3 regions of the Kitasatospora sp. NPDC097643 genome follow, and region 2 is predicted to be linked to each of the others. Evidence: riboswitches for the same ligand, from Rfam matches in the RefSeq annotation. Region 2 holds a riboswitch; each other region holds the start of a gene.
What was found. A riboswitch is a leader RNA that binds a small molecule or an ion and turns the genes downstream of it on or off. The one in region 2 is predicted to bind S-adenosylmethionine.
Positions count from the first base shown of each region.

Region 1: another riboswitch for S-adenosylmethionine. It lies ahead of thrC (threonine synthase); the one in region 2 lies ahead of ABTY15_RS15515 (aminotransferase class V-fold PLP-dependent enzyme).
Region 3: another riboswitch for S-adenosylmethionine. It lies ahead of ABTY15_RS23650 (IclR family transcriptional regulator); the one in region 2 lies ahead of ABTY15_RS15515 (aminotransferase class V-fold PLP-dependent enzyme).

Region 1 covers NZ_JBEOSA010000013.1:86,007-96,381, reverse strand. Annotated here, with positions in the region: gene ABTY15_RS11900 (ROK family protein) at 1-336, opposite strand, end outside; gene ABTY15_RS11895 (extracellular solute-binding protein) at 639-1,919, shown strand; gene ABTY15_RS11890 (cupin domain-containing protein) at 1,947-2,297, opposite strand; gene ABTY15_RS11885 (DUF3263 domain-containing protein) at 2,365-2,625, shown strand; gene otsB (trehalose-phosphatase) at 2,657-3,496, shown strand; gene ABTY15_RS11875 (alpha,alpha-trehalose-phosphate synthase (UDP-forming)) at 3,512-4,978, opposite strand; gene ABTY15_RS11870 (glucosyl-3-phosphoglycerate synthase) at 5,029-6,054, opposite strand; SAM riboswitch class I at 6,203-6,339, shown strand; gene thrC (threonine synthase) at 6,357-7,637, shown strand; gene ABTY15_RS11860 (MoaD/ThiS family protein) at 7,694-7,972, shown strand; gene ABTY15_RS11855 (cold-shock protein) at 8,575-8,778, shown strand; gene groL (chaperonin GroEL) at 9,115-10,375, shown strand, end outside.
Region 2 covers NZ_JBEOSA010000020.1:42,884-53,258, reverse strand. Annotated here, with positions in the region: gene ABTY15_RS15555 (L,D-transpeptidase) at 1-438, shown strand, start outside; gene ABTY15_RS15550 (GntR family transcriptional regulator) at 459-830, opposite strand; gene qcrB (cytochrome bc1 complex cytochrome b subunit) at 935-2,593, opposite strand; gene qcrA (cytochrome bc1 complex Rieske iron-sulfur subunit) at 2,590-3,654, opposite strand; gene qcrC (cytochrome bc1 complex diheme cytochrome c subunit) at 3,651-4,460, opposite strand; gene ctaE (aa3-type cytochrome oxidase subunit III) at 4,648-5,268, opposite strand; gene ABTY15_RS15525 (response regulator) at 5,665-6,090, shown strand; gene trpD (anthranilate phosphoribosyltransferase) at 6,209-7,285, shown strand; SAM riboswitch class IV at 7,394-7,511, shown strand; gene ABTY15_RS15515 (aminotransferase class V-fold PLP-dependent enzyme) at 7,564-8,961, shown strand; gene ABTY15_RS15510 (Lrp/AsnC ligand binding domain-containing protein) at 8,965-9,246, opposite strand; gene ABTY15_RS15505 (rhomboid family intramembrane serine protease) at 9,288-10,070, opposite strand; gene ABTY15_RS15500 (hypothetical protein) at 10,273-10,375, shown strand, end outside.
Region 3 covers NZ_JBEOSA010000038.1:50,841-61,215, reverse strand. Annotated here, with positions in the region: gene ABTY15_RS23675 (ATP-binding protein) at 1-200, shown strand, start outside; gene ABTY15_RS23670 (DUF5996 family protein) at 310-1,314, opposite strand; gene ABTY15_RS23665 (UBP-type zinc finger domain-containing protein) at 1,311-1,589, opposite strand; gene ABTY15_RS39820 (carbohydrate binding domain-containing protein) at 1,772-3,445, opposite strand; gene ABTY15_RS23650 (IclR family transcriptional regulator) at 3,632-4,345, opposite strand; SAM riboswitch class I at 4,544-4,686, opposite strand; gene ABTY15_RS23645 (GNAT family N-acetyltransferase) at 4,810-5,772, shown strand; gene ABTY15_RS23640 (ATP-binding protein) at 5,807-8,512, opposite strand; gene ABTY15_RS23635 (MarR family winged helix-turn-helix transcriptional regulator) at 8,625-9,536, opposite strand; gene ABTY15_RS23630 (MFS transporter) at 9,669-10,375, shown strand, end outside.

The DNA.
Region 1 (10,375 bases), on a different contig from region 2:
CATCGCGGAACCGTCCGGGCCGACCAGCCGCTCGCCCAGCAGCCGCCGCAGCGGGAGGTCGCGCCAGCCGAGGTTGGCGGAGTAGACCGCGATGCCGTTCTCCTCGTCGATCGTGCCCGGGACGGCCACGCCGGCCGCGAGCGGGGCGCGGCCGAAGCGGGCCCGGCCTTCGTCCGCCAGATCGGCGGCGAAGTCGAGGATGGCGGCGACGACGGCGTCCGTGCCGTGCTCCCGCCCGGTCGGTCGGCGTGCTTCGAACAGCACGGAGCCGTCCTGGGCGAGCAGCGCGGCTTTCATGCCGGTGCCGCCTACATCGAGTGCGATGACGTGCTTCACGGGGGACAGTTTCCTTGGTCGGGTCGAAGAGGTCTAGTCCAGTTGTCGGATTGGTCTGGTCCAAAGTGGGTGAGCTTTGTCGCAGCTGCGGCGGTTGTGCGGGGCTTTGCCCGGCCGGATTTGTTCGCATCCTGCCGGGCGTCGCGTTGCGCATCGCGCAATGACGTCCGCACTTCGATAACGACGCGGCGGGCGCGCGGGAGAGGTGTGGACCACTGCGCGGTGGATTTGGCAGTGTGGCGCCTCCCCCAGCCGGATTCCCTCCCCCGGCCGCAGTTCTCCCTCCGAAGGCGGTACCCGCGTTGAACAGGCGCGCCCACGTCCCCACCCGAGTCCTCGGCAGCGCGCTGGCCGCCACGCTGGCGCTCACCGCGGTCAGCGCGTGCGGCGGGCAGGGCAACGGGCCGGTCACCCTGAAGCTGGTCGCCGCCGACTACGGGGAGAACGCCGAGACCGGCTCCAAGCCGTACTGGGACGAGCTCGCGCACGCCTTCGAGAGCGCCAACCCCGGCATCAAGGTCGAGGTCCAGGTGGAGAGCTGGACCGACATCGGCAAGAAGGTCGACGACATGATCGCGGCCGGCAAGTCCCCCGACCTGCTGCAGACCGGAGGCTTCGCCGACCAGGTCGCGGCCGACCGGCTGTACCCGGCGGCCGACGTGCTCACCATGGACACCCAGGCGAGGTTCCTGGACTCCTTCGCGCACGCCGGCCAGGTGCTCGGCACGCAGTACGGGATCCCGTTCGTGTCGTCCTCGCGGGTGCTCTTCTACAACAAGGCGGTCTTCCGCCAGGCCGGCCTCACCCAGCCGCCCGCCACCTGGAACGAGCTGCGCCAGGACGCCGAGAAGATCAAGGCCAAGGTGCCGGGCGTCACCCCGTACGGGCTGCCGCTCGGCCCCGAGGAGGCGCCCGCCGAATCCATGCTCTGGACGCTCAGCGGCGGTGGCAGCCTCTCCGACGACGTCGGCAACTACACCATCGACAGCGCCCAGAACCAGGCCACCTTCGGCTGGCTGAAGAGCAACCTGGTGGCCACCGGGCTGACCTACCAGGACCCGGGCAGGATGAACCGCACCCCGGTGTTCCAGGACTTCGCGGCCGGCAAGGTCGCCATGCTCAACGGGCACCCCACGCTGCTGAAGATGGCCACCGCAGGGAAGATCGAGTTCGGTACGGCGCCGATCCCGAAGAAGGACGGGGTGGGCAGGACCGGCAGCCTCGGGGTCGCGGACTGGATGATGGCGTTCAAGGCCAACGGGCACAAGAACGAGATCAAGAAGTTCCTGTCCTTCGTCTACACCCGCGAGTACCAGCTGAAGTTCGACGAGCGGTACAACCTGCTGCCGGTGACCCAGGACGCCTTCAACCAGATGGCGTCCGACCCGAAGCACGAGGAGCTCAAGCAGTTCACGGTCGGTCTTTCGAACGCCAGCTTCTACCCGTTCGGGGACCCGGCCTGGGGTGACGTCAGCAACCGGATCAAGGCCGGGATCGGACAGGCGGTCACCGGGGACCCGAAGCAGGTGCTCGCCGGGTTGCAGGACGCGGCGGTCAAGGAGACGGCCCGGGTCCGCAAGTAGGCCCGGGCCGGGGGTGGCTGCCGCGGATCAGGGGAGGGCGATGGCGTAGGCCTTGCGCAGGGTCTCGTGGACGGTCCAGGTGGTCCGGTCGCCCTCGCGCAGCACGGCGCAGTCGCCGGGGCCGACGTGCAGGGTCGGGCCGCCCTCGACCTCGATGGTGGCCCGGCCGCTGAGCACCACGAACATCTCGTCGGCCTCGACGTCGGTGACCACGCCCGGGGTGATCTGCCAGATGCCGCGCAGCTGGCGGCCGTCCGGGGACTCGGCGAGGACCCTCCCGGAGACCTCGGGGGTGCCGGAGACGATCTGGGCCGGATCCAGCGGGTCGGGTTCGAGGTCGGCGGTGGGGACGTGCACGGCGAAGCTGGGCGTGGTCATGGCCCCGACGCTAGCCGGGGCGGCCGCGGGGCGGGGCGAGCACAGTGTGTCGGCGTCGCGCGTGAGAATGACACTCCGTAGTGACGGCGGAGGTGGACACGTGGGCGAGCTGACTGAGCGGGACAGGGCGGTGCTGGCGCTGGAAGGGCGGCAGTGGCGGACGGCCGGGGCCAAGGAGCGGGCGATCCGGGAGGAGCTGGGGCTCTCCGCCACGCGGTACTACCAGCTGTTGAACGCGCTGCTCGACCGGGAGGAGGCGCTGGCGCACGCGCCGGTGCTGGTGAACCGGCTGCGGCGGGTCCGGGAGGCCCGGCGGGCGGCGCGGTAGCGGGCCGGGCGCCCGGGGTATGGGCACTGGCATGGGCTTCGAAGAGACGTGGGCACCGGTGACCGGGGCCGGACGGGACGGGCTGGCGGCGATCCTGGCGGCGCCGGGCGGCGCGGTGATCGCGCTCGACTTCGACGGGACGCTGGCGCCGATCGGGGCGGATCCGAGTGCCGCCCGGGCCCACCCGGGTGTGGCGGGGGCGCTGCGGGCGCTGGCGCCGCTGGTCCGGGCGGTGGTGGTGGTGACCGGGCGGCCGGCGGAGCTGGCCGCGGAGTACGGCGGGTTCGCCGGGTTGCCCGGGGTGGTGGTGCTGGGGCACTACGGGGCCGAGCGGTGGGAGGACGGCGAGGTCAGCGCGCCGCCGGTGCACCCGGGCGTGGCGGGGGCACGGGCGGCACTGCCCGGGGCGCTCGCGGCGGCGGGGGCGCCGGAGGGGACGTGGGTGGAGGACAAGGGGCGCTCGCTGGCGGTGCACACCCGGCGCACGGCCGCACCGGAGGAGGCGCTGGAGCTGTTGCGGTCACCGGTGGCGGAGCTGGCGGCGGCGCACGGGCTGGTGGTGGAGCCGGGGCGGCTGGTGCTGGAGCTGCGGCCGCCCGGGGTGGACAAGGGGGCGGCGCTGACCGGCTTCCTGCGGGAGCGCGGCGCCGGTTCGGTGCTGTACGCGGGCGACGACCTGGGCGATGTGGCGGCCTTCGCGGCGGTGGAGAAGCTGCGCGGCGAGGGCCTGGCGGGGCTGCTGGTGTGCAGCGGGGCGATGGGGGACGCGCCGGTGCGCGAACTCGCCGACCGGGCCGACCTGGTGGTCGCGGGCCCGGCCGGCGTGGTGGAGCTGCTCGGCGCGTTGGGGGCGGAGCTCGGCGTGCGCTGAGGCCGGGGGAGGAGCTCAGAGCGCGTTGAGCTGGTCGAGGAACCACTGTTGCGGGGGGAGCGCGGTGGCCGCGGCGGCGAGGCGCTTGGTGCGGTCGGCGCGCTCCTCGGCGCTCATGGTGAGGGCGGCGTGCAGCGCTTCGGCGGTGGCGATGACGTCGTACGGGTTGACGCTCAGCGCGTCCTCGCCGAGTTCGGCGTGGGCGCCCGCCTCGCGGGAGAGGACCAGGGCGCAGCCGTGGTCGGAGACCACCGGCACCTCCTTGGCGACCAGGTTCATGCCGTCCCGGATCGGGTTGACCAGGGCCACGTCGGCGAGCCGGTAGGCGGCCAGGGAGCGCGCGAAGTCGTCCTCGACGTGCAGGATCAGCGGCTGCCAGGTCGGGGTGGAGTACTCGGCGTTGATGTCCTCGGCGAGCTGCTGGACCTGGGCGGTGTAGGCGCGGTACTCGGCCAGGTCGGTGCGGGAGGGGTAGGCGAAGGCGATGTGCACCACCCGGTCGTGCCACTCGGGGCGGGTGTGCAGCAGGTGCCGGTACGCCAGCAGCCCGCGGACGATGTTCTTGCTCAGCTCGGTGCGGTCGACCCGGACGATGGTGCGGCGCTCGCCGACGGCGGCGCGCAGGGCGGCGAGGCGCTGGTCCACGTCGGGGCGGTGGGCGCGTTCGCGCAGGAACTCGGCGTCGGCGCCGAGGGCGTGCACGCCGAGCTGGGTGGTGCGGCCGGCGTGCGTGACGGTCATGGCGGCGCGGTCCACCTCGGCGCCCAGCAGCTCGGCGCAGCAGTCGGCGAAGGCGAGGGCCCAGCGACGGGTGAGGAAGCCGGCCCGGTCGGCGCCGAGGATGCCGGTGAGGACGGCCTCGCCGACGTCGTCCGGCAGCAGCCGGTAGTACTCCGGCGGGGCCCACGGGGTGTGCGAGAAGTGGCCGATCCGCAGGTCGGGCCGGGCCGCGCGGAGCAGGGCCGGGGTGAGCGACAGGTGGTAGTCCTGGACCAGGACGGCGGCACCGGGGGCGGCCTCGGCGGCGAGGGCGTCGGCGAAGGCGGTGTTGTAGGCGCGGTAGGCGCTCCACTCGGCGCGGAAGTCGGCGTCGAAGGCGGGGGCGGTGGGGGTCGCGTACAGCAGGTGGTGGACGAACCAGAGGGTGGAGTTGGCGACGCCGTTGTAGGCGCGGGCGAAGGTCTGTGGATCTATGTCCAGCATCCGGACGGCCTGTCCGCCGACCTCGTGCCCGGCGAGGTCGAGGCGGCCGTCGGGGGCCTCTCTGGCGGCCCGGCGGTCGGCGTCGCCGAGGGCCGCGCAGACCCAGACCGCGTCGGGGTCCTCGATGGCGGAGAGGCCGGAGACCAGGCCTCCGCCGCCGCGGCGGAGGGTCAGCGTGCCGTCGTCGGCGGTGCTGAACGACACCGGTCCCCGGTTGGAGGCCACCAGGACGGGTGCGGTGCCGGTCGCACTCGAACGTTCGGTCGTGAGATCGCCCATGGATGGTACGTTGCCGGGCCCCCGGCGTGGCAAACCCCTCCGGCGGGGCTTCAGTGCCGGGTCGCGTACTCGGGGACGGTGTGCATCGGGGGGCGTTCCAGGGCGGTCACCGGGTGGGTGTGGGCGGTGAACTCCCTGGTCCGCGGGTCGCGGGTGAACTGGGTCAGCAGCGGGTGGACCAGGTCGGCGGAGGCCTTCAGCCGGTGGGTGCGGTCGAGGCGTTCCAGGGCCGTGCGGTAGATGGTGGCGGCCATCCGGCCGAGGGCCTGGCCGTCCTGGTGCCGGTGGTGCCGGACACCGACGTCCACCTGGGCCAGCGCGTCCAGCCCGGCGATCTCCAACGCGTCGACCAGCAGGCCGAGTTCGACGCCGTAGCCGGTGGGGAAGGGCAGCCGTTCGAGCAGGGTGCGGCGGGCCGCGTACTCGCCGCCGAGCGGCTGGACGAAACCGGCGAGTTCCGGCCAGTGCAGGTTGAGCAGGGGGCGGGCGACCAGCTCGGTGACCCGGCCGCCGCCGGCCGGGTCGACGGCGACGTCGCCCGCGGCGGAGCCGCCCATCGATACTTCCAGGGGCCGGTCGTACATGGCCTTGACCAGCTGGATGTCCGGTTCGGTGAGCAGCGGGCCGAGGATGCCGGAGACGAAGTCGGGGTCGAACTCGCGCAGGTCGGCGTCGACGAAGCAGACGATGTCGCCGTGGGTCACCAGCAGCGAGCGCCAGAGCACCTCGCCCTTGCCGGGGGCGGCGGGCAGCCGGGGCAGGATGGCGTCGCGGTGCTCCACCCGGGCGCCGGCCTCGGCGGCGACGGCGGCGGTGGCGTCGACCGAGCCGGAGTCGACCACCACGAGCTCGTCGACCAGCGGGAGGCGCTCCATCAGCTCCCGGCGGATGGTGCGGACGATGTCGCCGACGGTGGCCTCCTCGTCCAGCGCGGGGAGGACCACGCTGACGGTGTGGCCGGTGCGGCGCTTGGCCTCCAGCAGGGTGCGCACCGGCCGGTCTGCCGCACTCCACGAGCGGCGGCGCAGCCAGGACGCCGCCTGCGGGAGGAGTGCGGGGGTCGGTTCGGCGGGCACGGGAGTCTCCTCGGCGGGATCGGGTGGGACGCGCCATCTCGCGTGGCGGACGGTCCCTTTCAGGGTTGGCGCCTTCGGATACAGTCTTCGTACAGCGGCCGGACCTTCGCACGCCGGGGTCGCCGCTGAGCACCACCACAACTTCACAAGCTCATCCAGAGGGACTGAGGGAACGGCCCGTTGACGTCCCGGCAACCTTCTCGCGCGGCTGTCGTCGACAGGCCCCGGCGGGACAGGTGCCAATTCCGGCCTGTGGCGCGGCTTGCGCCACGGGGAAGATGAGGAGAAAGGCCTCCGCCATCATGGCTCTCGACACCGTCGCACCCGCATCCGTTGACCTCGGCCCCGCAGCCGCGCTGTCCTGTCGGGAGTGCGGCACCCGCTTCCCGCTCGGTCCGAGCTTCGCCTGTCTGGAGTGCTTCGGCCCGCTGGAGATCGCGTACGAGTTCGGCAGCGAGGCCGCCGAGGAGCTGCGTAAGCGGATCGAGTCCGGTCCGACCTCGATCTGGCGCTACGCGCCGCTGCTGCCCGTGCCGGCCGACGTCGCCTCGAAGCCGAACCTGAACCCCGGCTGGACCCCGCTGGTCAAGGCGGACAACCTGGGCCGCGAGCTCGGCTTCACCGCGCAGCTGCACATCAAGGACGACTCGGGCAACCCCACGCACTCGTTCAAGGACCGCGTGGTGGCCTGCGCCATCGAGGCCGCCCGGGCCTTCGGCTACACCACGCTGTCCTGCTCCTCCACCGGCAACCTGGCCGGTGCGGTGGGGGCGGCGGCGGCCCGGGCCGGGTTCCGCTCGTGCGTGTTCATCCCGCACGACCTGGAGCAGGGCAAGGTCGTCATGGCCGGGGTGTACGGCGGCGAGTTGGTCGGCATCGAGGGCAACTACGACGACGTGAACCGCTTCTGCTCGGAGCTGATCGGCGACCCGGCGGGCGAGGGCTGGGGCTTCGTCAACGTCAACCTGCGCCCGTACTACGGCGAGGGCTCGAAGACGCTGGCGTACGAGATCTGCGAGCAGCTCGGCTGGCGGCTGCCGGAGCAGATCGTCATCCCGATCGCCTCGGGCTCGCAGCTGACCAAGATCGACAAGGGCTTGCAGGAGCTGATCAAGCTCGGTCTGGTCGAGGACCGGCCGTACAAGGTCTTCGGCGCCCAGGCGGCCGGCTGCTCGCCGGTGTCGGCGGCGTTCAAGGCCGGCCAGGACGTGATCCGCCCGGTCAAGCCGGACACCATCGCCAAGTCGCTGGCGATCGGCAACCCGGCGGACGGCCCGTACGTGCTGGACATCGCCCGCCGGACCGGCGGCGCGGTCGAGGACGTCACGGACGAGGAGGTCGTGGCGGCGATCCGGCTGCTGGCCCGGACCGAGGGCATCTTCGCCGAGACCGCGGGCGGGGTGACCGTCGGCGTGCTGAAGAAGCTGGTCGAGACCGGGCAGCTGGACCCGGCCAAGGAGACCGTCGCGATCAACACCGGCGACGGCCTGAAGACCCTGGACGCCGTCTCCGACGCGGGGATGACCGCCGTCATCCGCCCGACGCTGGCGTCCTTCCGCGACGCCGGCCTCGCGTCCGCCTGAACCCCTCCCCGACCCGCAGGTCCCACCCCCGCACGGCCGCACCCGCTAGGAGAGCCATGAGCGCCAACGTCCGCATCCCCACCATCCTGCGCACCTACACCGGCGGTGCCGCCGAGGTCGCCGCCGAGGGCGCCACCCTGGGCGAGGTCATCGCCGACCTGGAGAAGAACCACGCGGGGATCTCCGCGCGCATCCTGGACGACACCGGCAAGCTGCGCCGCTTCGTCAACGTCTACGTGAACGACGACGACGTGCGCTTCGCCGAGGGCCTGGCGACCGAGATCGGCGACGGCGCCAGCGTCTCGATCATCCCGGCGGTGGCCGGCGGCTGCTGAGCCGCGCCTGCCGAACCGCGCCCGCCGAGCCGCGGCGCGGTGATGTCGACGGCCGCACCGCAGCCGCTCACGTGGACGGAATTCCGCACTCCGTACACGTGGGCGGCTGTCCGCATTCCAGCCGCATTAGGGCTGGAATATTTGCGGGTCAAGTCGGAGTAGAGTGTGGCTCGGACGGGAACGGGGCTTCTCCTCGCCCCTCGCCCGCGAATCGCCCGACGGTCGTCCGGCCGGTGAGACCAGCCCGGCCAGGGCCGGGAAACATGTCAGGCAGATGTCAGAATTCCTGCGGGGATTTGGGTAATTCGTCCGCTATGTCCGGCGTGGAATGCCGAATTTCTCCTGGTTCCGCCCGGCCTGTCCCTTGCTGTGGCGCCGGAATTCCCCGTGGCTGGCCCTGTTGCAGAGGGCGTCGATCCGGATACATTCAGCGGCGGTCGACGTAATCACCCGCTCACCGGATGCCGTCCGGTGGCCCGGCGGAGGATTGCGGCGTGCACGGCTGCGCTCAGGGGGGGTTCCCCGGGCCGGCCTTCAAACCAGACCCGGGCCCGCGACCTGCGGGCGCGTGAAGGGCCAGCACAGCACTAGGGGAGTTCGGAATGGCTCAGGGCACCGTCAAGTGGTTCAACGCGGAGAAGGGCTACGGCTTCATCGCGGTCGACGGTGGTGCGGACGTCTTCGTCCACTACAGCGCGATCCAGATGGACGGCTACCGCACCCTCGAAGAGGGCCAGCGGGTCGAGTTCGAGATCTCCCAGGGACAGAAGGGCCCGCAGGCGGACATGGTCCGCGCCGCGGGCTGACCCCTTCCGCCCCCAGGAGCTCGGCGCGGCCCTACGGCTGGTGACCACTTCGCTTCTCGTCGGGCCCGTGCGACACGCGTCGTACGGGCCCGTCGGCGTTTCCGGGCGGCCCCAGCGGCGGCCCCAGCGGCGGCTCGCGGGTTGGCGATTGGGCTTGCACTCGACCACCCGGAGTGCTAATCATTGGCGTTAGCACTCACAGCGTGAGAGTGACAGCGGACCGGGTCGGTGAGGCCCCCGGGAGCGGTAGGGGAATGGACCCCCGCACACCAGGGCCGTCCGTCGCGGGCACCCCTTGGTCCGAGCAGTCGACCGTGTCCCGGAGGACCACTTCAGATGGCCAAGATCATCGCCTTTGATGAGGAAGCTCGCCGCGGCCTTGAGCGTGGCATGAACCAGCTCGCCGACGCAGTGAAGGTCACGCTCGGCCCCAAGGGTCGCAACGTCGTGCTGGAGAAGAAGTGGGGCGCCCCCACCATCACCAACGACGGTGTCTCCATCGCCAAGGAGATCGAGCTCGAGGACCCGTACGAGAAGATCGGTGCGGAGCTCGTCAAGGAGGTCGCCAAGAAGACGGACGACGTCGCGGGTGACGGCACCACCACCGCCACCGTGCTCGCCCAGGCCCTGGTTCGCGAGGGTCTGCGCAACGTCGCCGCCGGCGCCAACCCGATGGCCCTGAAGCGCGGCATCGAGAAGGCCGTCGCCGCCGTCTCCGACCAGCTGCTGGCCCAGGCCAAGGACGTGGAGACCAAGGAGCAGATCGCCTCCACCGCCTCCATCTCCGCCGCTGACACCCAGATCGGCGAGCTGATCGCCGAGGCCATGGACAAGGTCGGCAAGGAAGGCGTCATCACCGTCGAGGAGAGCAACACCTTCGGTCTGGAGCTCGAGCTCACCGAGGGCATGCGCTTCGACAAGGGCTACATCTCCGCCTACTTCGCGACCGACCTGGAGCGCATGGAGGCGACGTTCGAGGACCCGTACATCCTCATCGCCAACTCCAAGATCGGCTCGGTCAAGGACCTGCTGCCGCTGCTGGAGAAGGTCATGCAGAGCGGCAAGCCGCTCGTCATCATCGCCGAGGACGTCGAGGGCGAGGCCCTGTCGACCCTGGTCGTGAACAAGATCCGCGGCACCTTCAAGTCCGTCGCCGTCAAGGCCCCGGGCTTCGGCGACCGCCGCAAGGCCATGCTCGGCGACATCGCCATCCTCACCGGTGGCACCGTGATCTCCGAGGAGGTCGGCCTCAAGCTGGAGAACGCCGGCATCGACCTGCTGGGCACCGCCCGCAAGGTGGTCATCACCAAGGACGAGACCACCATCGTCGACGGTGGCGGTGACAGCGAGCAGGTCGCCGGCCGCGTGAACCAGATCCGTGCCGAGATCGAGAACAGCGACTCGGACTACGACCGCGAGAAGCTCCAGGAGCGCCTCGCCAAGCTGGCCGGCGGCGTGGCCGTCATCAAGGCCGGCGCGGCCACCGAGGTGGAGCTCAAGGAGCGCAAGCACCGCATCGAGGACGCCGTCCGCAACGCCAAGGCCGCCGTCGAGGAGGGCATCGTCGCCGGTGGTGGCGTCGCGCTGCTCCAGGCCG
Region 2 (10,375 bases):
ACCCGCAACGGCGTCAAGGTGGTGCTGGGCCAGGAGCGCTCGGTCCGGATGAACGGCGAGACCATCGGCATAGCCGCCGGCAGCCAGGAGTCGTACGACCTCAACGTGGAGTGGGCCACCAGGGTCACCTGGAGCGGCGAGTACGTGCACGCGGCGCCCTGGTCGGTCGGCTCGCAGGGGGTGGAGAACGTCAGCCACGGCTGTACCGGCATGAGCACCGAGAACGCCAAGTGGTTCTACGAGAACACCCGGGTGGGGGACCTGGTGACGGTGGTGAACAGCCGGGGCGCCACCATGGAGCCCTTCGGCAACGGCTTCGGGGACTGGAACCTGACCTGGACGGACTGGGTCAAGCACAGCGCCCTCGGCGGGCCCGTCAGCACCACCGCACCGGTCGCCCAGGCCCACGCCGCCGGAATGGCCCGGCCGGAGGTCTGAGCCGCCTCCCGGAGCCGGCGTCAGCCCTCCGGGTAGGCCAGCCGCAGCGCGGCCACCGCCGCCGCCAGGGCGTCCTCCCGGGCGAGCCCGAGCCGCTTCGCCCGTTCGGCGTACTCGGTGGCGGCCGCGGCGGCCAGCCGGTGCGCGGTGTCGCCGGTGGCGGCGATCAGCGTGCCGCCCCGGCCGTGGGTCTCCACCACGCCGTCCGCCTCCAGCTCCCGGTACGCCCGGGCCACCGTCCCGGCCGCCAGCCCCAGTTCCTCGGCCAGGGCCCGGACGGTGGGCAGCCGGAGCCCGGTCGGCAGCTCGCCGGAGCGGGCCCGCTCGGCGATCTGGGCCCGGATCTGCTCGTACGGGGGAGTGGCGGCCGCGGGGTCGACGGACAGCTGCACGGGGGGCTCCTGGAGGTGCGGACGGAACGGGAAAGCCCGAGGGCCGCTGACCAGATGAACTCTGGTCAGCGGCCCTCGGGGGTGACGCGGGGGTGCGTACGGGATCAGTGGTGGCCGTGGCCGCTGGTGATCTCGTGGTGCTCCTCGGCGGTCGGCTTGGGGATCTGGGCCCCCTCGCCGTAGAAGCCGCGGGAGAGCTTGGCCCGGGTGCGGGTGAGGACGCCGGCCTTGCGGGCCACGCCGTTCTCGTCCGTCTGGGCCGGCAGCTCGACCGGCTGGACCTGCTCGTGGGCGGTGAGCTTGAACAGGTCCTTCTGCGGCAGCTGGGCGTGCACCTCGACGAACTCGCCGTGCGGCAGGCGCTTGATGACGCCCGTCTCGCGGCCGTGCAGCACCTTCTCCTTGTCCCGGCGCTGGAGGCCGAGGCACCAGCGCTTGGTGACGATGAAGGTGATGACCGGCACGACGAAGAAGCCGACGCGGACGAAGTAGGTGATCGAGTTGATCGACAGGTGCAGGTGGGTGGCGAACAGGTCGTTGCCACCACCGATCAGCAGGACCAGGTAGAGGCTGATCCAGGCGGCACCCAGGGCGGTGCGGACCGGGGCGTTGCGCGGGCGGTCCAGGATGTGGTGCTCGCGCTTGTCGCCGGTGATCCAGCCCTCGATGAACGGGTAGACCGCGATCGCGACCAGGACCAGCGGGAAGATCATCAGCGGGACGAACACACCCAGGTTCAGGGTGTGGCCCCACAGGCTGATCTCCCAGCCCGGCATGACACGGATCAGGCCCTCGGAGAAGCCCATGTACCAGTCCGGCTGGGCGTCGGTGGACACCTGGTCGGGGCGGTACGGGCCGTAGGCCCAGATCGGGTTGATCGAGGCGATCGCCGAGATGGCGGCGATCAGACCGAACACCAGGAAGAAGAAGCCACCGGCCTTGGCCATGTAGACCGGCATCAGCGGCATGCCGACGACGTTCTTCTCGGTCTTGCCCGGGCCCGCCCACTGGGTGTGCTTGTGGTAGAAGACCAGGATCAGGTGCGCGACCAGCAGGCCGAGCATGATGCCGGGGACCAGCAGCACGTGGATGGTGAAGAACCGCGGAATGATGTCGTGGCCGGGGAACTCGCCCCCGTACAGGAACATCTGCATGTAGGTGCCGACCAGCGGGACGGCGAGGATCGCGCCTTCCATGAAGCGGATACCGGTGCCCGACAGCAGGTCGTCCGGCAGCGAGTAGCCGAAGAAGCCGTCGAACATGCCCAGGACCAGCAGCAGGAAGCCGAAGACCCAGTTGACCTCACGCGGCTTGCGGAACGCGCCGGTGAAGAACACGCGCATCATGTGCACGAGCATCGCGGCCACGAAGACCAGGGCGGCCCAGTGGTGGATCTGACGGATCAGCAGACCGCCGCGGACCTCGAAGCTGATGTCCAGCGTCGACGCGTACGCCTCGGACATCGAGATGCCCTTGAGCGGCACGTACGAGCCGTTGTAGATGACCTCGCCCATGCTGGGCTTGAAGAACAGCGTCAGGTAGACGCCGGTCAGGATGATGATGATGAAGCTGTAGAGGCAGATCTCGCCCAGCATGAAGGACCAGTGGTCCGGGAAGATCTTGCGCAGGTTGGCCTTGGCGAGGGAGTAGATCCCCAGCCGGCCGTCCGTCCAGTCGGCAGCGGCCTCCCACTTGTTGGCGGGCTTGGCGCGCGTGCTGGCCGGCTTGGCGGCACCGGAGGTGGTGCTGCTCGCGCTACTCATCGAGCACGCTCCCAGAAGCTCGGGCCGACGGGCTCGTCGAAGTCGCCCTTGGCGACCAGGAAGCCCTTCTCGTCAGTGGTGATCTTCAGCTGCGGCAGCGGGTGACCGGCCGGGCCGAAGATGACGCGCGCACCGTCCGCCAGGTCGAACGTCGACTGGTGGCAGGGGCAGAGCGCGTGGTGGGTCTGCTGCTCGTAGAGGCTGATCGGGCAGCCGACGTGGGTGCAGATCTTGGAGTAGGCGAGGATGCCCTCGAAACCCTTCTCCTTGGACTCCTCGTCCTTGATGTCCTCCGGCGCGATGCGCACCAGCATCAGGGCGTCCTTGGCGATCCGCTGCTGGAAGTCCTCGTCGTGGGTGCTCAGGTCCTCCGGCATGGCGAAGGTCAGCGAGCCGATGACGACGTCCTCGGCCTTCATCGGCTGGCCGGTGTTCATGTTGAGGAGCTGGAGCGGCTTGACCGGGGTCGCCGCCTTCCAGCCGGTCTCCTGGAGCTTCTTCTCGGGCAGCGGGCCCAGGTCGCGGAGCAGGACCACGCCGGAGAGCGGGACCAGCGCCATCGAACCGATCAGGGTGTTGCGGATCATCTTGCGACGACCGAAGCCGGACTCGGCGGCACCCGTCTTGAACTGGTTGATGACGTCCGCGCGGACCTCGTCGTCGGCCTCGATCGGGTGACGCTCGGCCGGCAGCTCGACGTCCGACATCAGGGTGCGGGCCCAGTGGACCGCGCCCGCGCCGATCATGAACAGCGCGACGCCCAGGGTCAGACCGAGGGCGAAGTTCAGCGCGCTGACGTGACCGAGCGGGAAGATGTAGACGATCTTGTCCGGGTCGATGCCCACGTACGAGGCGATGAAGCCGATGGTGGCGATCATCGAGATCACGAACATCAGCGAGACCTGGCGCTCCGCACGCTTGGCGGCCCGCTCGTCGATGTCGGTGCGACGGGGTTCGTGGGCCGGCAGGCCCGGGTCGGCGAACGGGTTGCCGTGGTCGGCCACCTCGCCGTGGGAGCCGTGGGGCTCCGGAAGCTTCTCTTCTGACATGTCGTGGCTCATGACTTCTTGGCCTTGGTGGTGTGGGCGGCGACCCAGATCGCGACCGCGATGAGCGTGCCGAGACCGAAGATCCAGCCGAACAGACCCTCGGTCACCGGACCGAGGCTGCCGAGCGTGAGACCACCGGGGTTGGGCTCATCGGAGGTGGTGTGGCGGACGAAGGCCACGATCTGCTTCTTCTGCTCCTCGGGCATGGTGGTGTCCGGGAACGACGGCATGTTCTGCGGGCCGGTCTGCATGGCCTCGTAGATGTGCTTGGCGTCCACGCCCTCCAGCGACGGGGCGTACTTGCCCTTGGTCAGGGCACCGCCCTGGCCGGCGAAGTTGTGGCACTGGGCGCAGTTGGTGCGGAACAGCTCGCCACCCTTGGAGATGTCCTCGGGGTTGGTCGAGGTGTACTGCTCCTTGGTCGGCGTCACCGGGCCGGGGCCGAGCGAGGCCACGAAGGCGGCGAGCTGGTCGATCTCCGCCTGCGAGTAGATGTTCTTCTTGCGCGGGACCTGGGCGCCCGGCTGCTGCGCGGGCATGCGGCCGGTGCCGACCTGGAAGTCGACGGAGGCGGAGCCCACGCCGACCAGGCTCGGACCGTCGCTGCTGCCCTGGCCGTTCAGGCCGTGGCAGGAGGAGCAGCCCACGGCGAAGAGCTTCTTGCCCTCATCGATCGCGAGCGACTGCGCGGCGACGTCGGCCTGCGCCTTGTCGGCGGGCGCGAACGCGGCGTACAGCCCCCCGGTTGCCGCCAGGGCGAGAAGTAGGACGACCAGCGCCGCCAATGGGTGGCGCCGTCGTGCGGAGAGCTTTTTCACGGAATAACCCCGGTGTCAGGATCTGGTCGACTGGTGGGTGCACCCGGCGGCCGGTCTGGCCGGCACGAGGCTGCCTGTCTAGGGCTGCGCGCGCGGTCGGTCGGTGGGAGCGTCGGCACCGGCAGAAGCGGCCCGTCGCCGGTGAGGGCGGGGGCCGCAGCCGGTGGCCAGCGACCTGATCAGCTGGTTACTTGATCAGGTAGATGGTCGCGAACAGGCCGATCCACACGACGTCGACGAAGTGCCAGTAGTACGACACCACGATGGCGGCGGTGGCCTGCTCGTGCGTGAAGCGCTTGGCTGCGTACGTCCGTCCCAGGACCAGCAGGAAGGCGATCAGACCACCCGTCACGTGCAGACCGTGGAAGCCGGTGGTCAGGTAGAACACCGTGCCGTACGGGTCGGAGGACAGCGAGAGGCCGTCCTTCTTGACCAGCTCGGTGTACTCGAAGATCTGGCCGCCGATGAAGATCGCGCCCATGATGAAGGTCACGACGAACCACGAGCGGAGCTTCTTCACGTCCCCGCGCTCGGCGGCGAACACACCGAGCTGGCAGGTGAGGGAGGAGAGCACCAGGATCGTGGTGTTGACCGAGGAGAAGGGCACGTTGAGGGCGTGCGCCTTCTCGGTCCAGAACTCCGGCCCCTTGACGGAGCGGAGCGTGAAGTACATCGCGAAGAGGGCCGCGAAGAACATCAACTCGGAACTGAGCCAGACGATGGTTCCGACGCTGACCATGTTCGGCCGGTTGACCGATCCGTGCGCGTGCCCGGTTTCTACTGCTGTTGCTGTCGCCACGACGGACATTATGTCGGTCCCTTATTCCGTCTTCACGCCGGGGGGTGTCCCTCGGAGTGTCCGGTGCGTGCGGTATGCCCGCTTGGGGGTCGACGGGGTGTCCGGACGGGGTCTGAGCAGCGGCGTGTCCCTTTTCTGACGGTTCCTCGGAGGGGCCTGCGACCCCGTTGCCCAGCGTGTCGTTGCACGGTCGGCGCAGCCCCCGGAGGTAGGGGGACGAGCGCCCTGTCGGCCGTACGGGTGGACCGCGCGGGTCCGGGTGACGGGCCGTCCTCCGGGCGGGTGAGCCGTGGGCGCGGCGGCTTGAGGAGGAACGTGTCCGAGGGGGACTCGACGGGGGGTGATCGGGAGTAGCATCCGGATCAGGCGAACGTGGTCCGGATCACACTTGAGGGAGCAGGGTCCATGGCGTACACGACCGACGAGACGCTCACCGTCCTCGTCTACAGCGATGACCGCAACACCCGCGAGCAGGTGCTGACGGCGCTCGGCCGGCGGCCCGCTGAGGATCTTCCGGAACTGTCCTACCTGGAGTGCGCGACCACCCCGGCGGTGCTGAAGGCGCTGGAGAAGGGCGGGGTCGACCTCTGTGTCCTGGACGGCGAGGCGGTTCCGGCCGGTGGGCTCGGGCTCGGGCGCCAGCTCAAGGACGAGATCTACGGCTGCCCGCCGGTGCTGGTGCTGATCGGCCGGCCGCAGGACTCCTGGCTGGCCGCCTGGAGCCGGGCCGACGCGGCGATCTCCCACCCCGTGGACCCGGTGGCGCTGGCCGAGGCGGTGGCCACCCTGCTGCGGGCGCGGCTGGCGAAGCGGGCTCCGGCCAGCCGCTGAGCAGGGCCGTCTCAGTACTAGAGAAGACAGCGCCGGAGGGACCCCACCGCTCGATAGGCTGACTCCATCCGTACGGACGTCCCCCGGAGTGGGGAACCGACAACAGCTGGAGTCAGCCATGGTGAACGTGAACCCTGCGAACGGTGGTACCGACCCCGCGCAGGTGGTCCGCACCTGGCCGGACATCCTGGCGGCACTGTTGAAGGGGGAGGACCTCGACCGCTCGGCCACCGCGTGGGCGATGGACCGGATCATGAGCGGCGAGGCCTCCCCGGTCCAGGTGGCCGGGTTCATGGTGGCGCTGCGGGCCAAGGGCGAGACGGTCGACGAGATCAGCGGTCTGGTGGACGCGATGTACGCGCACGCCGAGCCGCTGGACATCCCCGGCCCGGCGGTGGACATCGTCGGGACCGGTGGCGACCGGGCCAAGACCGTCAACATCTCCACCATGTCGGCGATCGTCGCGGCGGCGGCCGGCGCCAAGGTGGTCAAGCACGGCAACCGGGCGGCCTCCTCGGCGAGCGGCTCCTCGGACGTGCTGGAGAAGCTCGGCGTCGCGCTGGACCTCTCCGCCCGGCGGGTCGCCGAGGTGGCCGAGGAGGTCGGCCTCACCTTCTGCTTCGCGGCGAAGTTCCACCCCTCGATGCGGCACGCCGCCACCGCCCGGCGCGACCTCGGGGTGCCGACCGCGTTCAACATCCTCGGCCCGCTGACCAACCCGGCGAGGGTCACCTCGCACGCGATCGGCTGCTTCGACACCCGGCTGGCCGGGCTGATCGCCGGGGTGCTCGCCCGGCGCGGCGCGACCGCACTGGTGTTCCGGGGGGACGACGGCCTCGACGAGCTGACCATCACCACCACCTCGCGGGTGTGGATCGTGCGGGACGGCATCGTCACCGAGACCTCCTTCGACCCGCGGGACGTCGGCGTCGAGCTGGTCGGCATCGAGACGCTGCGCGGGGCGGACGCCTCGTACAACGCCGAGGTCGCGCGCCGGATGCTGGCCGGGGAGCGCGGGCCGGTGCGGGACGCCGTCCTGCTGAACACGGCGGCGGCGCTGGTCGCCCTCGACCTGACCGACGCGCCGCTCGCCGAGCAGCTCGCGGCGGGCATGGCCCGGGCGGCGGAGGCCATCGACTCCGGCGAGGCGCAGGACGTGCTGCGCCGCTGGTCGGAGGCCACCAGCCGGGCGTGAAGCGGGAGTTGGGGGCCTGTCGGGATCCTCCCGGCAGGCCCCCTTCGGCTGTCCGGATGGTGGAACCGTGTTTGACCACCCGGCGGACGCGACCTAGAGTCCTGTCCAGGTCATGAGTGACAGCGTCAAGCCCCAGCTTGCTGTCCGGCAACCCTCCGTCCGTGGCGGGGTGCCCTGGGTGAGGACCGGGTCACGCGGCAATCCGTCCGCGCGGCAAGCGCGGACGCCCGAGATCCAGCACTCCCGGGGTCCCTCGACCTCCGAAGGAGTGCATCCTCATGTCTTCTCTTGCCACCGAAATCTGCGCCCCGCTGGCTGTGCTCGGCCGGGACGTCCAGGTGCCGCTCGTCAACGGCGAGAAGGTCGGCTACGCGGCGCTCGACTACGCGGCCAGCTCCCCGGCGCTCCAGCGGGTCTGGGACGACGTCGCCGCCTACGCCCCGTACTACGGCAGCGTGCACCGCGGCGCCGGGTACCTCTCGCAGCTCTCCACCGACCTGTTCGAGCAGAGCCGCCGCACCGTCGCCGAGTTCCTCGACCTGCGCGAGGGCGACCAGGTGGTCTTCACCCGGGCCACCACCGACTCGCTCAACCTGCTGGCGGGCGCCGTGCCGGCCGGCACCCGGGTGTTCGCCTTCGAGACCGAGCACCACGCCTCGCTGCTGCCCTGGGCGCACGCCGGGCTGGACGTCCACTACCTGCGGGCGCCGCGCTCGCGGGCCGAGGCCGTCGCCGCGCTGGACGCCGCGCTGGCCGGGGCGCCCGAGGGCCCCAAGCTGCTCTGCGTCACCGGCGCCTCCAACGTCACCGGTGAGCTGTGGCCGGTCGCCGAGCTGACCGAGACGGCGCACCGGCACGGCGCCCGGGTGGTGCTGGACGCCGCCCAGCTCGCTCCGCACCACCGGGTCTCGGTGCGCGCGCTGGACGTCGACTGGATCGCCTTCTCCGGCCACAAGCTGTACGCGCCGTTCGGCGCCGGGGTGCTGGCCGGCCGGGCGGACTGGCTGGACGCGGCCGAGCCGTACCTGGCCGGCGGCGGGGCGACCCGGACGGTCGCCCGGGAGACCGACGGCTCGGTGGCCGTCCAGTGGCACACCGGCCCGGCCCGGCACGAGGCCGGTTCGCCGAACGTCATCGGCGCGTACGCGATCGCCTCGGCCTGCCGGGCGCTGACCGAGGCGGGCTTCGACGCGCTGGAGGCGCGGGAGCGGCAGCTGGTGGACCGGCTGACGGCGGGGCTGGCGGAGATCCCGGAGGTCCGGGTGCTGAACCTGTTCGGCGCCACTGGTGACATTCACAGCGTGGCCCGGGTGGGCGTGCTGTCCTTCGTCGTCCGGGGCTGGAACAGCTCGCACTTCTCGGCCGCGCTGTCCGCCGAGTACGGCATCGGCGTGCGGGACGGGCTGTTCTGCGCGCACCCGCTGGTGCGGACCCTGCTGGGGGACGAGGACGCGGCGCCTTCCGAGTGCGGGGCGCCGGAGCCGTCGCTGCCGGGGGAGCGCAGCCTCAACGCCATCCGGGTGAGCTTCGGCGCGGGCACGCCGGACGAGCACGTCGACCGCTTCCTGACCGCCGTCCGCGAGCTGGTCACGGACGGCGCGGCGTGGAACTACCGCAACGAGGGCGGCCGTTGCGTCGCGACTGTGCAGATCGACAGGGGGCGCCGGGAGGGCTGACCCCTACTCGTCCAGGCCGAGGGCGAACGCGGCCTCCAGGTCGTGCTGGGAGTAGGTGCGGAAGGCGATCTGGGTCTCGGTGTGGGCCACGCCCGGGACCTTGTTCAGCCAGCCCGGGATGACCTCGGCCAGGTCGTCGTGGCGGCGCACCCGGACCATCGCCACCAGGTCGTAGCCGCCGGTCACCGAGTACACCTCGCTGACGCCCTCGATGGCCGCGATGGCCTCGGCGATCTCCGGAATGCGGTCGACACTGGTCTTGATCAGGACGATGGCGGTGATCACTGTTCGGGCTCCTTTGTGGGGTGGCGCCAGGGTATCGGTCGTCAGCCGGGTCGTCTCGGGGGGCGGCTGACCGCCGTGCAGGCGTAGAGGAAGCCCGCCACGAAGCCGATCACGTGCACCAGGTACGCCACCCCCGGGCCCGCCGAGTGGACCGACCACCACTGGAGGGCGAACCAGAGGCCGAGCACCAGCCAGGCCGGGAAGCGCAGCGGCAGGAAGAGCAGCAGCGGGACGAGCGTGGTCACCCGGGAGCGTGGGTGGAAGCGCAGGTAGGCGCCGAGGACGGCGGAGATCGCGCCGGAGGCGCCGATCAGCACCCGGGTGGAGTCCGGGGTGTGCGCCTCGGCGAGGGCGAAGCCGTACGAGGCCAGGCTGCCGGCGGCCAGGTAGAAGAGGACGAACCGGGCTCGGCCCAGCCGCTGTTCGACCGTGGGGCCGAAGACGTGCAGGAACAGCAGGTTGCCCAGCAGGTGCAGCCAGCCGGCGTGCAGGAAGAGCCCGCTGAGGACGGACAGCGCCGGGTGCTTGCCGGGGGTCGGGGCGGCCGGGCAGCCGGGGACGGGGTCGGGGGCCTCGGCGAGCTGTTCGGCGGTGAGCGGGTGGCCGGCCAGGAGTTCGGCGGGGACGGCGCCCCAGCGCTGCTCGTACCGCTGTTCCGCGCAGACCCGGGACCGGCCGCTGCCGTACAGCGGGTTGAGCCCGGCGGCCGGGCCGAGCAGGAAGACCAGGGTGTTGACCGCGATCAGGGTGTAGGTGACCGCCGGGGCGGTCGCGGCCGGGCGACCGTCCCGCTCGTCGGTGTGGCCGGGGGCCGCGAGTGCCATGGGCCCAAGCATCCCTCCGGCCCGGGCGTGTGACACCGCGCTGTACGGCAGGTGGCCCAACCGTCACGTTCCGAACAACCGGTGGTCCTGATGGTTGCCCCAGGCAATAGGCTTGGGGCGGGCATTCCCGCCTCCCGCCGCCGACGCCGGGGCTCCGGGGGGAGCGCCTAGCCCACGCAGGGACCACCCGAGAGGACCCCCGATGACCGTCCCCGCCCTGACCGCCGAGACGCGCTGGCGCTGCACGCTGTGCGGCAACCTCACCCGGTTCGACGTGACCCGCTCCGCGCGGGTGACCGAGTTCC
Region 3 (10,375 bases), on a different contig from region 2:
TCCCCCCGGCCGATCGCGAGCGGATCTTCGAACGGTTCACCCGCCTCGACGACGCCCGCAGCCGCGACGACGGCGGCACCGGCCTCGGCCTGCCCATCGCCCGCGACATCGCCACCATTCACGGCGGCACCCTCACCGTCCTCGACCCGCCCGGCCCCACCACCTTCCGGACCCGGCTCCCGATCAGCACCGGACCGTGACGGCGGGGACGGCGCCGCGCCGCCCGGCGGGTCGGGGGGGTGGCACCGGCTGGACTCCAGGCCGTCGGCGTTCCAACCGAACCGGGACGGCACCGCGCCGCCCGGCAGGTCACTGCGGGGCCGGGCGCTGCGGGGTCTCGGCGGCGGAGAGCCGCAGCTGGCGCAGCTGCTCGGGGGTGGGGCACCAGCTGGATTCCAGGCCGTCGGCGTTCCAGTCGGCGAGCCGGGCGCCGGCCTCGTAGGCGCTCTGGAGGAAGGCAAGCAGCGTGGTCGCCGGGGCGTCGGCCGTGCGGACGGTCTCGTACGGCAGGACGGCCAGCAGGCCGGCGCCGGACTCCGTCCAGGTGCCGGCGGCCAGCGGCTGGTCGCCCAGCCCGGCGGGGGCCGGGGCGGTGTAGGAGTAGTAGGCGGCGTCGCCGAGCTTGTCGTCGCCGGGCCAGAACCCGAACGAGATGACCTCGTGGGTGTACGCCTCCCGGGTGACGTGGTCGGCGTCCAGCAGCGGTGCCGGGCGGCCCGAGAAGCGGGTGACGGCGAGGTCGAGGCTGTGCCAGAAGAGGTGCACCGGGCTGGTCTTTCCGTTGAACCAGCCGTTGAACTCCTCGAACACCGCATCCGACCAGTCGAGGATCCGGCCGAAGCGCCGGACGGCGTCCCGGTCCCAGGAGGCGTGCTCCCGGTCCAGCGGGAACGGCGTGGTCATCGGCACCCCGTACGGCTCCTCCCTGATCGCGACGTCCACGCCCAGTCCGCCCAGCGCCTGGTGGAGGCCTGCGTCGAAGTCGGCCACGGCGAGCCCGTCGCCGAGCCCGAACGACGCCGTCCGGCCGTCGGCGGTCCGGACGACCACGGCGTGGTCGACGAGGTCGAGGGTGATCTCGAACGTCGTGTCCCGGTGGTGCAGCCGCCGCGTGGTGAGGCCGCGGACGTCGACGTACAGCGGTACGTTCCACCAGTGGTTGCGCGGCGCGGTCGTCGCCAGCCGGATCTTGCCGAGGATCTGGCAGTACAGGTGCAGGGTGTCCTTGGTGGGCCGCCAGGCGGCCAGCGGCAGCTCCGGCAGGCTCACCTCCGGCGGGGTCGTGTCCGGCCGGGTCGTGTCCGGCCGGGTCATGACGACGCGATCCGGAACGCGACGCCGTCCAGGTAGCACCAGCTCCAGTCCTCCCCCGGTTCGGCGGACCGGGCGATCGGGTGGTCCACGGTTCGGGCGTGGGCGGAGGCGTGGCGGTTGGGCGAGCTGTCGCAGCAGCCGATGCGGCCGCAGGACTGGCACATCCGCAGGTGGACCCAGGTGCCGCCGATGGCGAGGCAGTCCTCGCAGCCGTCGATCACGTCGGGTAGCCGGGTCAGCTCGATGCGGTCGGTGTGCGTGCAGATGACATCCATCCTCGATGTCACCTCCTCGGGCGTGGCGGTGGGCGTCCCTTCCAGTGTTCTCCCGGTCGGCTCTCTTCGCTCCGGCCCGGACCGCCCGGTCCCCTGTGCACGGCCTCGACGGTCCGCGCCCCGGGCTCGGAACCGGGGCACCGGGGCGCGGACGTCAGTGCGACGCGGAGGTCAGGGGGAGGTCAACGGCCTTGGAGGGACTTGACGTTGTCGCCGAAGGTCCAGCCCTTGGAGCCGTCCCAGTTGATCGACCACGTCATCAGCCCCTTCAGCGAGCCGCCGAACGCGTGCCACGACTGGCCGACCGGGCCCGGCTCCAGGTACCCGCCGCCCGCGCCGGGCTGGGCCGGGAGGCCGGGCACCTGCTTGTCGTAGGGCACCTTGACGGTGGTGCCCTGGATGGTGAGGCCGTTGTTCAGGCAGGTGGTCTGCACGGTGAAGCCCTGCACGGTGCCGGCCTGGTAGGAGTCGCCGGAGCAGCCGTACATGCTGCCGTTGTAGTACTGCATGTTCAGCCACCACAGTTGCCCGTTGTCGGCGTACTTCTTGATGATCGGCAGGTAGGCGCCCCAGATCGACCCGTAGGTGACGCTTCCGCCGGTCACGTACGCGGTTTCGGGGGCCATCGTCAGACCGAAGCCCGCGGGCATCTTCGCCAGGACGCCGTCGATGATGCGGATCAGGTTGGCCTGGGAGGCGGACAGCGTGTTGATGTCGCCGCTCCCGGACAGGCCGGTCTCGATGTCGATGTCGATCCCGTCGAAGTTGTACTTCTTGAGGATCGGGACGACGGTCGCCACGAACCGGTCGGCGACGGTGCTGGAGCTCAGGTCGATGCCGGCGGTGGCACCGCCGATCGACATCAGGATTGTCGCCCCGGCCGCCTTGGCCTGGCACATCTCGGCGGGGGTCGCGACCTTGACGTTGGCGTCCATGCCGTCCTGCCACTGGACGGTGCCGTCCGAGAGGATCACCGGGAAGGCGGCGTTGATGACGTTGTAGCCGTGCGCCGCGATCCGGCTGTCCGTGACGGGGACCCAGCCCATGCCGGGGTGTACGCCGTTCGCGGCGCCGTCCCAGTTCTCCCAGTACCCCTGGAGGACCTTGCCCGAGGGCTTGGGCTTCGTGGGGCAGGTGTCACCCGGCGGAGCCGTGGTCGGCGGGACGGTGGTGGGCGGGACGGTGGTCGGCGGCACGGTGGTCGGCGGCACGGTCGTGGGCGGAGCGGTGGTCGGCGGTGCGGTCGTCGGCGTGGGGCTGCTGCCGCCGGGGCCGGTGAGCGAGACGTCGTCCGCGTAGTACGTGGGCTGCCCGTACCACCCGTGCAGGTAGACGGTCACCGAGGTGGTGTTCGGCCCGGTGGTGAAGCCGACGCTGAGCTGGCCGTACGACGAGTTGTTCGGCGTCCAGGTGGACGGGGCGCCGGTGAGGCCGGTGCCGGTGGCGCCCAGGTAGACGTAGCTGCCCTGGACGTAGGCGCTCAGCGTGTACGCGGAGTTGGGCTGCACGCTGACGGTCTGGGTGCACTGGGCGTCGTCCTGGCCGCTCGGCGTGGCCTGGAGTGCGGAAGCGCCGGAGTGGACCGGGCTGCTGACGGTCGTTCCGGAGCCGTTGGAGCAGCTCCAGCTGGAGAGTCCGTTCTCGAATCCGGGGTTGGCCACCAGGTTGGTGGTGGCCGCCCCGGCCGCCCCCGCCGTGACGGAGCCGGCCACGGTGAGGCCGGCCCCGACGACGGCGGCGGCGCTCACCCCGGCGAGGAGTTGTCGCAGGACGGTCGGTCGGTGCTCGGCGCGGCTGGTCCGGTTCACCTGCGACGCACGCGACAGGCGTGGCGTACGCGGCCTCCGATGGAACATGCTTGCTCCCTTCCCGCCGGGCGTCATGGACATGACCGATGCGTGGGGGTGTGACGCCCGGCTCTGGGTGAGGTGGGGACATGTGGGGCTGTGCCGGACCGGATCGTAGGAGGGGTGGCAGGGCCCGTCAATAGGTCTGGACCAATTGCGAGGGAGCGCGGGCCCGGGCGTCGCCGTCCGAGCGGCTCAGGGGCGGCGGAGGGCCTCGGTGAGGAGGGTGGCCGCCTCGACCACGGCCTTGGAGAGGTGGGCGCCGGCATGGCGGGTGAGGCGCTCGATCGGGCCGGAGACGGAGACGGCGGCCACCACCCGGTTCGCCGGACCGCGGACCGGCGCGGAGACGGAGATGACGCCGGGCTCGCGTTCACCCGCGGACTGGGCCCAGCCCCGGCGCCGGACGCCGCTGAGGGCGGTCGCGGTGAAGTGCGCGCCCTGGAGACCGCGGTGGAGGCGCTCGGGCTCCTCCCAGGCGAGCAGGACCTGCGCGGCCGAGCCGGCCTTCATCGGGAGGGTGACCCCGACCGGGACGGTGTCGCGCAGGCCGGAGAGCCGCTCGGCGGCGGCCACGCAGATGCGGACCTCGCCCTGTCGGCGATAGAGCTGGGCGCTCTCGCCGGTGACGTCGCGCAGCTGGGTGAGGACCGGGCCGGCGGCGGCCAGCAGGCGGTCCTCGCCGGCGGCCGCCGAGAGCTCGGTGAGCCGGGGGCCGAGGACGAACCGGCCCTGGAGGTCCCGGCCGACCAGCCGATGGTGTTCCAGGGCGACGGCGAGCCGGTGGGCGGTGGGCCGTGCCAGGCCGGTGGCGGCGACGAGTCCGCCCAGGCTGGTGGGCCCGGCCTCCAGGGTGCCGAGGATCGAGGTGACCTTGTCGAGCACGCCGACGCCGCTCGTGTTCTCCATGGATGGGTACTCCAGTCTCGAACCCCGTGAGCGGCAGGTGGGTCCTGCTCACGGGGGCTCCCCGCGGGGAGCGGGGGGTGGTCAGCGAGGACGGGCCGGAGAAGTCGGCCGATTGCCTGCGCCGGGCACGAGACGGGTACGCGGAAGGGCCGGGGCGGGAAGCGCCCGGGCGAAGGACAGCACAGAGAGCACCGTGTCTCCTCATCTTTCCCGCGCCACGTTGGCGACAGGCCGGAGTTGGCACTGATCCCGGGCGGCGCGGCGCGTACTTCGGACGCCGAGTCGACCGGGGAGTTGCCGGGGCTTCGTAGGGCCGGTCCCTCCACCCCTCTGGATGATTCGCGAGGAACCATACAAGATTCCGCGGCCGCCCCGTCAAATGACCGGTCACATTACGTCGCGATGACCGATGCCGGTCGCGGTGCCGCCCGCCTACCGTCGACGACGTAACCGACACACCAGAAATGAGCACCCGCTTGCTGTTCCGCCGCACCACCGCATCCGACCTCGACCGCGTCATCGCCGTGACGGTCGACGAACCCGTCGGCTGGATCCCCGCCGACCGCTACCTCGACGAGCTGAAGGAGGGCATGTACCGACCCGAGTGGACCTGGATCGCCGAGGACGGCGGCCGGATCGTGGCCCGCGCCCTGTGGTGGGGCCAGGCGTCCAGCGCACACCCGGTCGCGCTGGACTGCCTGCACGTCGACCCGACGGTCGCCGACCGTACGGCGGTCGCCGCCGAGCTGCTCACCGCAGGCCTGCGGGCCTTCACCGCGCAGGGCGCCGCCAAGCTCCCGCTGTACAACGTGACACTGCCGAACGGCTGGCGCGAGGACCGGGCCGTCGTCGACGCCCTGACCTGGCGGCAGGACGCCGCGCTGACGGCCGGGCTCACCGACCGGGTGGAACGGCTCCGCCTGGAGTGGACCCCCGACGCCGGGCTGCCGGCCTCCAGCGGCCGCCTCACCTTCACCGAGGGCACCGACGACGAATTCCTCGACGTCTTCCGGCGGATCGCGGTGGGCAGCCTGGACGGCGAGACCCGCCGGAACGTGGCGACCATGGGCGCCGAGGCGGCCGCCCGCGAGGAGGTGGACTTCTACCTCGGCTGCCCGGGCGAGCGCTCGTGGTGGCGCCTGGCCCGCACGCCGGACGGGCGGGTCGCCGGGCTGGCCCTGCCCTCGGCGACGCCGTACAACCGCAACGTCGGCTACCTCGGCGTCGTCCCCGAGCTGCGCGGACAGGGGTACGTCGACGACATCCTGGCCGAGATCACCCGGGTCCAGGTGGCGGCGGGCGCCGAGCTGATCACGGCCACCACGGACACCGACAACGCCCCGATGGCCGCCGCCTTCGCCCGGGCCGGCTACCGGACCGCCCAGACCCGGATGATCTACTCGGTGCCGGAGGCCGCGGACGCCTGAGCCCGCGGGCGCGGACGCGGCGCAGGGGCCGGCCTCATGAGGCCAGCAGGGCGGCGAGTTCGGTGCGGGAGCTGACGCCCAGTTTGGGGAACGCGCGGTAGAGGTGGTGCCCGACCGTACGGGGGCTCAGGAAGAGCTGCGCGGCGATCTCCCGGTTGCTCGCACCGGCCGCCGCCAGCCGCACGACCTCGCGTTCCTGCGGGCTCAGCAGACTGATCGGACCGTCCCGACGGACCGTCAACCCCGCCTCCCCGCCCGCCGCGGCCAGCTCCGCCCGGGCGCGCCCGGCCCAGGGCCCGGCGTCGAGCCGCTCGAAGGCCTCCAGCGCGGCCCGCAGGTGCTCCCGGGCGTCGAGCCGGCGCCGCAGCCGGCGCAGCCACTCCCCGTAGAGCAGCGCGGTGCGGGCCCGGTCGTACCCGCTGCCGCCCTCGTGCAGGGCCAGCGCCGCGACGAAGTGCTCCTCGGCCGCATCGTCGGGGCCGGTCAGCGCCCGGCAGCGGTGGGCCAGGGCGGCGAGGGCGGGCTGCCCCAGGGCGGCGGCCCACTCGCCGAGCAGCCGGGTCGGCTCCGCCGCCCGCTCCGGGCGGCCGGCCCGCCCCGCCGCCTCGACGAGGTCCGGCAGCAGCGGCAGGCAGAACAGTGGGTGGGCCGCCGCGCGGCGCGCCGACTCCAGGGATTCCAGCGCCGACTCCGCCCGGCCGAGGCCGAGTTCGAGCAGGCCCAGGGCCCATTCGGCGTCCGCGGCGGCCCGGCCCACCCCGCGCGGTCGGGCGTACCCGAGGGCTTCGCCGGCCCGGGCCCGGGCCTGCTCCTGCTGCCCTCGCACGGCGGCCGGCATCGCCAGGGCGGCGCGCAGGTGGGCCGCCCGGTGGTCCAGGTCGTGCTCCTCGGCGAGCCGGAGTCCCTCGGCGGCGTGCGCGGACGCCTCGTCATGGCGGCCGAGCGCCAGTTCCGCCCGGGCGAGCAGGTGCAGCGTGGTGGGCAGCCAGCCGCTGACGCCCTGGTCGCGGCAGTGGGCGACCGCGCGCACGGCCGCCTCCCGCGCGGCCGCGTGGTCGCCGGTCAGCTGGTGGTAGATCCCGGCCATCAGCCGGTCCATCACCCCGCTCGCCGGGTCGCCGTCGCCCCCGGCCGCGGCTGCGCCGCCCGCCACGAGCGCGCGCAGCGCGTCGAGCGCGCCCGGCACGTCCCCGCCGAACAGCCGGGCCGGGACGGCCAGGACCGGCCGGTCCGGGGCGCGGGCGGCGATCTCCTCGATCAGCGCGGCGTCGCCTGCGGAGTACGCCGCGTGGACGGCGTCGGCGAGCAGCGAGGTCGTGGTGTCCGGGGAGTTGGCGCCGGTCCGGTCCGCGCCGTCGAGCAGCAGCCGGGCGGCCGTCTCCGGCCTGCGGTAGCCCAGTTCGACCACGGCCTGGGCGCGGGCGAGGCTCGCCGCCAGCTCCGGATCGGCCGTCGGCTGCGGCACCTGGCCGGCCAGCGCGGCGCACCGCTCGTCCTGCCCGCCGTCGGCCGCCCGCTGCGCGGCCCGGACCAGGCGGCGGGCCCGTAGCAGCGGGTCGGCGGTGAGCTGGGCGGCACGCTCGTAGGCGGCGGAGGCCGACGCCATCGCCTGCCGGTTCCCGGCCCACTCGGCGACCCGTTCCAGCTCCTCGGCGACGGTCTCGTCCGGGCCCGTCGAGGCGGCGGCGAGGTGCCAGGCCCGCCGGTGCGCCTGGCCGGTGGCGCCGAGGGTCTCCGCCAGCGCCCGGTGCGCGGCGATGCGCCGGGCGAGCGGGGCGCCCCGGTAGGCGGCGTAGCGCACCAGCGGGTGCCGGAACCGCACCGCCGCGCCGGACAGCAGCACGAGGCCCGCGCGCTCGGCGGGTTCCAGGTCCTCGACCGTCGCGTCGAGCGACTGCGCCGCCCGCAGCACCACGCCCAGGTCCCCGGTGTCGTCGGCGGCGGCCACCAGCAGCACCGCCCGGGCGGCCTCGGGGAGCCGCCGGATCTGCGCCAGGAAGCCCTCCTGGATCCGGCTCGGCAGCCCAGCGGCGGTCTCGGGCAGGGCCAACGGGCCCATCCGCCCGGCGCGTTGGGCCGGGGTGAGGGCGGCCGACAGCTCGATCAGGGCCAGCGGGTTGCCGCGTGCCTCCTCGATGACCCGGTCCGCGACGTACGGCGGCAGGCCCGGCAGCAGTTCGGCGGCGGCAGCGCGGTCGAGCCCCTCGACGAGCAGCGGGGGAATCCCCTGCACGGCCGCGCCGGGGGCGCCGTCGCGCACCGCGAAGAGCATCACGACGCCCTCGGCCCGCAGCCGGCGGGCGGCGAAGGTCAGCATGTCCACCGACGGCTGGTCGAGCCACTGCGCGTCGTCGACCAGGCAGAGCAGCGGGCCGTCGGCGGCGGCCTCCGACAGCATGGTGAGGACCGCGAGGCCGACGGTGAAGCGGTCCCGCACGCCGTCGCCGCTCAGCCCGAAGACCGCCCGCATGGCCACGGCCTGTGGCTCCGGCAGGGCGTCGACGAGGTCCAGTACGGGCAGGAACAGCTGGTGGAGGCCGCCGAAGGCGAGCTCCATCTCCGACTCGATGCCCTCGACGCGCAGGACGCGCGCGCCCTGCGCCCGCTCGGCGGCGTGGTCGAGCAGCGCCGTCTTGCCGATCCCGGCCTCGCCGTGCAGCAGCAGGGCGCCGCTCGCACCCTGCCGGGCGTCGGCGAGCAGCTGCTCGATCCGGTCCCGCTCCGCGTTCCGCCCCCGCACGATGCGCGCCCCCGTCCCCGTGTTCCGATCGTCCCGGCCGCGCCCGCCGGGGTCGTACCGGCGGGCGGGTCCGGGCCATCATCGCAGGTCGGAGCGCGTCCGTGCGGTGCGGTCAGGCGCTGTCGAGGGCTTCGCCGATCTTGGCGGCCATGGCGGCCATGGCGGGGCTCCGGCCGTTGCGGGTCTCCAGCGCGGCGTCGACGGCGACCTGGATGACGGAGCGGAAGTTCTCGGCCTCCCGGGGGTCGATGTCCCGGAGCAGGGCGACGGAGGCCGCGAGGGCGGGGAGGACCTGGTCGGCCATGTCGGCGGTCGACTTCCCGAGCTTCATGCCCTTGGGCTTCTCCGCGAGGACGCGGCCGACCAGCCCGGTGGCGGAGGACAGGCTCTTGCCGCCGGCCAGGCCGGCCCTGGCGGCGGAGAACGCGCCGGGGTCGGCGGCCGCCATCAGGCTGACGACACCGTGGGCCGCGGTCTGGATGGTCAGCTTCTCGTGCACGGTCAGCTTCTCGCCGCGGGTCGTGCCGGCCCCGGCGGCGGCCCGTCCGGGGCCGGCGGCGGTCAGCCGGCCGGTCGCCTCGCGCTGGAGGACGGCGGACGAACCGAGGAAGTCCACGATGGCGGCGAGTTCGGCGTCGCTGTAGCGCTGGCAGAGCCCGTTGAGCGCGCTCATCCAGTCCTCGAAGTGCGGGGCCAGGGCCTCGGTGGGGCCTTCGGCCGCCTCGATGAGGACGCTCCTGCCGTCGGAGGGGTTCGGCACGCGGCGGGCGAAGCCCTTGCGCTGGAGGCGGTCGACCAGCCCGGTGACCGAGGCCGGGGCCAGCCCGGAGTGCTCGCCGAGCTCGCGCGCGGTCAGCGGGCCGAAGCGCTGGAGCAGGTCGATGGCCTTCTCCTCGGTGACGCTCAGGCCGTGCAGCTGGGCGAGGGCGGTGTGGAACATGACCGCGGCCGTGCTGAGCTCCCGGCCGGCCGCGTACAGCCGGGCCATCAGCTCGCCGCGTGGGGGCTGGTCGGTGGAGGTCATGGACTCAGACTAGCAAACTGTTTCGTCGCGCCGAAGCAGTTGCTATGCTTCTTTCGTCCGAACGAAATAGTTTGGCACGCCGCCCCCTGGGGGGCTGACGCCGTCGTTCCCTCGCAGAGATCGAAGAAGCCCATGCCCCAGCACCCCGCACCCGCACCCGCCCCGGTCCAGCGCCGCGCGCTGGCGATGCTCATCCTGATCTTCGCGTCCTTCATGGACCTGCTGGACAGCACGATCGTCAACGTCGGCCTGCCCGCCATCCAGAAGGACATCCACGCGACGCCCGGCCAGCTCGAATGGGTCGTCGGCGGCTACACCCTCGCCTTCGCCGTCGTCCTGATCACCGGCGGGCGCCTGGGCGACATCGTCGGCCGCAAGACCATGTTCCTCACCGGCGTGGCCGGCTTCACCGCCTCCTCGCTGGCCGCCTGCCTCGCCCACGACGGCGACCTCCTGGTCGTGGCCCGCGTCGTCCAGGGCGCGTTCGCCGCCCTGATGGTCCCCCAGGTCCTCGCCTCGGTGCAGGCCCTCTACAAGCCGAAGGAACGCGCCGCCGTCCTCGGCATCATCGGGGCCGTCTCCGGCATGGCCGCCGTCGCCGGCCCGCTCCTCGGCGGCTGGCTGGTCTCCGCCGACGCCTTCGGCATCGGCTGGCGCAGCATCTTCGTCATCAACATCCCGATCGGCCTCGCCCTGCTCGCCGCCGCCCTCCGCTGGGTGCCCAACACCCGCTCCAGCCGCCCGCTGCGGCTGGACCTCCCCGGCCTGCTGCTCGCCTCCGCCGGCCTGTTCCTGCTCGTCTTCCCGCTGGTCGAGGGCCGCGAGGCGGGCTGGCCCGG